Linked DNA regions of Arcticibacter tournemirensis. The protein of the gene in region 2 interacts with the protein of the main gene of each other region in a pairwise test. Links are inferred from orthologs where the notes say so. Each region holds a gene or a part of one and is shown on either strand. Other genes may lie near its edges. The genes, in order: BDE36_RS11000 and groL.

Evidence for each region.
Region 1: the proteins of groL (region 2) and BDE36_RS11000 interact in binary tests that used the Escherichia coli proteins (3 or more experiments, as listed by UniProt). The link is inferred for Arcticibacter tournemirensis from one-to-one orthologs.

What each region holds. Positions count from the first base shown.
Region 1 is NZ_VFPL01000001.1:2,633,629-2,636,720, forward strand. What follows is about bases 78-2,837. They hold BDE36_RS11000 (nucleotide exchange factor GrpE), read right to left. Parts: upstream 1,908-2,837; coding sequence 1,248-1,907; downstream 78-1,247. Other genes in these bases: dnaJ (molecular chaperone DnaJ), read right to left, coding at 95-1,246; BDE36_RS11005 (cell division ATP-binding protein FtsE), read right to left, coding at 1,979-2,662; BDE36_RS11010 (fructose-6-phosphate aldolase), read right to left, coding at 2,664-2,837. Outside these bases: more of BDE36_RS11010, read right to left, coding at 2,838-2,867; BDE36_RS11015 (acyl-CoA reductase), read right to left, coding at 2,915-3,092. UniProt on the Escherichia coli protein: Participates actively in the response to hyperosmotic and heat shock by preventing the aggregation of stress-denatured proteins, in association with DnaK and GrpE. It is the nucleotide exchange factor for DnaK and may function as a thermosensor.
Region 2 is NZ_VFPL01000001.1:864,663-867,919, reverse strand. Bases 95-3,019 are described here. They hold groL (chaperonin GroEL), read left to right. Parts: upstream 95-699; coding sequence 700-2,340; downstream 2,341-3,019. Other genes in these bases: BDE36_RS03675 (mechanosensitive ion channel family protein), read left to right, coding at 2,460-3,019; BDE36_RS03685 (co-chaperone GroES), read left to right, coding at 267-542. Outside these bases: preprotein translocase subunit SecG, read left to right, coding at 1-28; more of BDE36_RS03675, read left to right, coding at 3,020-3,245.

The DNA.
Region 1 (3,092 bases), 1.8 Mb from region 2 along the record:
ACAAAAATAAGAATCAGACAATAAAAAAAGCCACCATTGGTGGCTTAAAGTAGCTATTATAGTTAATAATCTAAAATTTTAATTTACAGGGAAGCTATTCAAAATACTCTTTCATACGCTCGAAGAAACTTTTTTCATGTTTTCCGGGCTGCGGCTTGAAATTTGGCGAATTGTTAAGCTTTTCGAGTAAATCACGTTCTTCTCTTGAAAGAGCTTTAGGCGTCCAGATATTTACGTATATAAGCTGGTCACCGCGATGGTATGAATTCACTTCAGGAACCCCTTTGCCCTTCAGCCGAAGGATTTTGCCTCCCTGAGTGCCTGGTTCAATTTTGATCTTGGCTTTACCGTCAATAGTAGGCACTTCAACACTTGCCCCGAGAACAGCATCCAAAAAGCTGATATGAAGATCATATACAACGTTATTGCCTTCGCGTTGCAGTGTCTCATGCGGGATCTCTTCAACAAGAATGATCAGGTCACCCGGTATACCACCGTTAGGAGCCGCGTTGCCTTTTCCGCTCATTGAGAGCTGCATGCCTTCGCTAACACCTGCAGGGATATTGATACTAATAGTTTCTTCGCCACGCACTACACCGTCTCCGTGACATGCATGACACTTAGAAGTTATCTGGGTACCTGTTCCGTTACAGGTAGGGCAGGTGCTCGTAGTCTGCATTTGGCCGAGGATAGTATTTGTCACTCTTCTTACAGAGCCACTTCCGCCACAGGTATTACAGGTATGGAAAGACGAGCGGTCTTTAGCTCCGGTGCCATCGCAGGTGTGGCACACCACAAGCTTATTTACTTTTATCTTTTTCTCTGTGCCTTTTGCTATCTCCTCAAGGTTCAGTTTTACTTTTATTCTAAGATTACTGCCCCGGGCCATCCGACGGGAGCCACCGCCTGAAGAACTGCCGCCGAAAAAGCTTTCAAACGGACTGCCGCCTCCGAATATATCGCCAAACTGACTGAAGATGTCCTCCATGTTCATATGACCACCGCCATAGCTGCCGGCGCCTGATGTTCCTGCGTGGCCAAACTGATCGTAACGCTGCTTTTTCTCAGGATTGCTGAGAACTTCGTATGCCTCGGCTGCTTCTTTGAATTTTTCTTCAGCCTCTTTGTCTCCCGGGTTTTTATCGGGATGGTATTTTATCGCCAGCTTACGGTATGCTTTCTTGATTTCATCCGCAGTTGAACTTTTAGAAACACCTAAAATATCGTAAAAATCTCTCTTTGCCATTTTAATTTCCTACCACAACTTTTGCGAAACGGATCACCTTATCATTAAGGAAGTATCCCTTTTCTACTTCATCTATTACTTTCCCTTTCATCTCGTCTGAAGGAGCAGGAATGTTTGTAATGGCTTCGTGAAGGTCTGCATCAAACGCTGATCCTATTGATTCCATTTCTTTTAATCCTTTTTGAACCAGGATGTTTTTGAGTTTGCTGTGTACCAGGTTAATACCCTCTTTTACAGCAGCCACATCAGAGGCACTTTCCATCGATTTTAGGGCACGTTCGAAGTCGTCGAGCACAGGAAGAAGACTTTGTAAAACGTCTTTGCCTGCAGTTTGAAGCAGGTCTATCCGTTCTTTTGTAGTACGTCTTTTAAAATTATCGAACTCGGCATATAAGCGAAGGTATTTGTCGTTTGCCTCTGACAAATCAGCACGTAGTTTTTCTTCTTCAGAGGGTTTTGCTGCTGCAGGTTCTCCGGTATTTTCATCCGGGTTTTGGTTATCAGATACAGGGTTTTCAGTCCCGTTATCTTGTTTCAGCTCCTGCTCAGCCTCGTTTTGAGCTGTATTTCCTGGTGAAGGTTCTTCTTCTCTATTTTTCTTCTTGTTTTTCAACATATCTGAAAAGTTCATAATAAATGGATGTGGCAAATCTTTTGCCATTAGTTAAAAACAGTCAAGGTGTCATGGATATTGCGTTTCTGCTTGTCAGCATTTCATGCCTTCAGCAAGCGCTATACCATCGTAACATCCTCAATTACCCTTCCGTTTTCGCATTTGATAATACGGGAAGGGAAGGTGCGAATAAGATGATAATTGTGGGTGGCCATCAGAACTGCTGTTCCTGAACGGCTGATCTCTTTAAGGAGCAGCATTACCTCTTCGGAAGTTTCAGGGTCGAGATGACCTGTTGGCTCATCTGCCAGGATGATTTCGGGATCGTTCAGCAAAGCCCTTGCAACAACAACGCGCTGCTGTTCTCCGCCCGACAATTCATGAGGCATTTTCTTTACTTTAGAGCGGAGGCCGACTTTTTCCAGAACATCACGGATGCGTTCGTTAATGAGTTTGTTGTCTTTCCAACCTGTCGCTTTCATTACAAACTGCAGGTTGTCTTCCACTGTTCTGTCTGTAAGAAGCTGAAAATCCTGGAAAACAATTCCAAGTTTCCTTCGCAGATAAGGAATATCTTTTTCTGAGAGCTTTTTCAGGTCAAAGCCTCCTGCATGTCCTTCTCCCGATCCCACGCCGATCTCACCGTATATTACTTTCATTAAACTGCTTTTCCCCGAGCCGGTTTGGCCGATGAGGAAAACAAATTCCCCTTTATCAATATGAAGGTTGACATCAGAAAGAACTAGATGGTTCTGCTGATAAATGTCAACGTTGTGAAGTCGTATAATGGTATTCCCAATCATATTAAAGTTCTAATTTCATTATTTTCCCAAACGGAAGTTCATTGATCAGGTTCATAATGTCGTCGATCCTGTCTCCCAAACCTATTTTTGTTAAAGTTTTATCGGGCCTGTCAACCCGGAAGTAAGCCAGTAAAGTAAATTCCTCGTCACGCAGTTGCACGTAATCGGGAATTTTGGCTACGCCTTTTACTTTAATGATGTACATGGTCCAAAGTTAAGCTTTTCCCTCAAATTGAGCCTCCCTGATTAGAATTATAAAGTTAGAAGAAACTGAATAGTATTTATGTTGTCAGCGTAATCCCAGAGTCGTGGTTTCTGACTGCAACCGAAGCCTACCTGCTGGACGGGGAGTTTCAAATCTACATTACCTGTGATGCATTGAATTTCATCGGTCTTAGTCTCAATTGTTTTTTCCAGACTTGCCAGGTCC
Region 2 (3,257 bases):
GGGGTTAAAAGATACCAGCAAGAAGTAAATTCAGAAAAAAAGAATAAAGAAAAGCTGTCCTCGAATGGGGCAGCTTTTTTTATATACCCCTACCTAGCCTCACAACACTGCCACTCCATGACAGCTTGACACTGGAAGGTTAAATCAATTTAAACAGAAATATATAACAGATGAAATTTTGACAAATAAGACACATTAAGATACGTTGCGTATCCTTTGGCATAAAATCTGACGATAAGAGAAACAAACTAATATTCATAATTACTATGGCATTAAATATCAAACCTATCGCAGATAGAGTAGTAGTTGAAGCTGCTCCTGCAGAAGAAAAAACAGCATCAGGTATCTATATCCCTGACACAGCTAAAGAAAAACCTCAAAGAGGAACTGTAGTTGCCGTTGGAGATGGCAAAAAAGATGAGCCGTTAACTGTTAAAGTAGGTGACGAGGTTTTATATGGCAAATATGCCGGTACAGAAATTACCTATGAAGGTAAGGAGTATTTAATTATGCGTGAATCTGATATCTACGCAGTATTGTAAAAAGAAATATGAGATTTGAGGAATGAGAGAGTAGAATCCCTCATAATCCAGATCGAATGTTAAAAAGAAACTATTAAAAGTCGAGGCTTAGATAAGACATTTAGGATAAACAGACTCAAATCTAATATCTAATCTCTCACAACTAAAAACAACAAAAATGGCAAAACAAGTTAAATACAACGTTGAAGCACGTGACGCCCTGAAAAAAGGGGTAGATACTTTAGCAAATGCAGTTAAGGTTACTTTAGGCCCTAAAGGTCGTAATGTGATCATTGACAAAAAATTCGGATCGCCTATTATCACCAAAGATGGTGTAACTGTAGCGAAGGAAATTGATTTGAAGGATAGCCTTGAAAACATGGGCGCACAGATGGTGAAGGAAGTAGCTTCTAAAACTGCTGATATTGCAGGTGATGGAACTACAACTGCAACTGTTTTGGCTCAGGCTATTGTAACTGCTGGTATTAAAAACGTAGCTGCCGGTGCAAATCCTATGGATTTGAAGCGTGGTATTGACAAGGCTGTGGCAGCTGTTGTTGCCGACCTGAAAAACCAGTCGCAAGCAGTTGGTGAAGATAACAACAAAATCAAACAGGTAGCTTCAATCTCAGCTAACAACGACGAAGTTATTGGTGCGTTAATAGCTGAAGCTATGGGTAAAGTTGGTAAAGACGGTGTAATTACTGTTGAAGAAGCAAAAGGCACAGAAACTGAAGTTAAAACTGTAGAAGGTATGCAGTTTGACCGCGGTTATCTTTCTCCTTACTTCGTAACCAATGCTGATAAAATGGAAGCGGAATTAGAGAATCCGTACATCCTGATCTACGACAAAAAAATCAGCAGCATGAAAGAATTGCTTCCTGTACTTGAAAAACAAGTTCAGACCGGCAAACCTCTTTTAATTATCTCTGAAGATCTTGACGGCGAAGCTTTAGCAACTTTAGTTGTTAACAAAATTCGCGGTTCACTGAAGGTTGTTGCTGTTAAGGCTCCTGGCTTTGGCGACCGTCGTAAAGCTATGCTTGAAGACATCGCTATCCTGACAGGTGGTACTGTTATCTCTGAAGAAAGAGGCTATAAGCTTGAAAATGCTGACCTTTCATATCTTGGACAGGCTGAGAAAGTTGTAGTTGATAAAGATAATACTACAGTTATCAACGGAGCTGGCCAGGGTGAAGATATCAAGGCCCGCGTTAATCAGATCAAATCTCAGATTGAAACTACTACTTCAGATTACGATCGCGAAAAACTACAGGAACGTCTTGCTAAATTAGCAGGTGGCGTGGCTGTTCTTTACGTAGGTGCTGCTACTGAAGTTGAGATGAAGGAAAAGAAAGACCGCGTTGATGATGCGTTACATGCTACACGCGCCGCTGTTGAAGAAGGTATTGTTGCTGGTGGAGGTGTTGCTTTCATCCGTGCTGTTGAAGCTTTAGCTGATCTTAAAGGATCAAACGAAGACGAAAACACCGGTATTCAGATCATCCGTCGTGCTATTGAAGAGCCTCTACGTCAGATCTGCGAAAATGCAGGAATCGAAGGTTCTATCGTAGTTCAGAAGGTAAAAGAAGGAACAGCTGACTTCGGATACAATGCACGCACCGATGCTTATGAAAACTTAATTGGCGCTGGTGTAATCGATCCTACTAAAGTAGGTCGTGTTGCCTTAGAGAACGCTGCTTCTATCGCAGCCATGTTGTTAACTACAGAATGTGTACTTGCTGACGATCCTGAAGATGAGAAAGCTGGTGCTGGTATGCCTCCAATGGGCGGCGGCGGCATGGGCGGAATGATGTAAGATTCGCAAATGCCCTTTTAGGGACATAAATTAAAGCCCCGGAGTTTTTAGCTTCGGGGTTTTTTATTGCATTGTACTTCGGCAGATAATTTCGCAACAATTTATTTAAGTTTGAGCTCATGGAACTGGAAAAATTTTACGACAAAGCATATGATTGGATCCTTCGTAACGGACCGGGACTAATCCTGGCAATTATCATCCTTTTAGTAGGCTTGTGGGTCATCAGGCTGGTAAAAAAGGGACTAGCACGGAGTATGGAAAAGAGAAAATTCGACACCTCTTTGCAGCCTTTTATCCAGAGTCTGATCATTATTTCGTTGCAGGTTATGCTGCTTCTGATCGTAATGCAGACGCTTGGAATACAGCTGACCATACTCACCACTGTTATTGGAGCATTTAGTGTGGCGGCCGGCTTAGCCTTGTCAGGCACTCTTCAAAACTTCGCAAGCGGTGTGCTGATACTCGTCCTGAAGCCCTTTAAAGCAGGGGATAACATCATTGCTCAGGGACAGGAAGGAATAGTATCTTCCATACAGATATTTTATACCGTTGTCACTACGTTCGAGAACAAAACGGTTATCATTCCCAATAGTAAGCTATCAAATGAAATTATCATTAATGTAAGCCGTCAGGGTAACAGGCGAATGGATATTGAACTTAAATTTAACTATGGGTTTGACATGCAGGCCGTAAAAGCCATTCTTGAAGAATCAGCAAAAAGTTCTGAGAACATTTTAAAAATTCCTGAACCGCGTATAGGGGTTTCTGCTCTTGAGCCTGATGGATATAAGATGATGGTTAACGTTTGGGTGAACGCCCATGGTTTTATTGATGCAAAACTTAACTTCCAAGAGAAGTTGATCAGCGATCTTAAGAACGCCGGAATTAAGCTGCCCGGGATGTAAGCTAACAGCCTT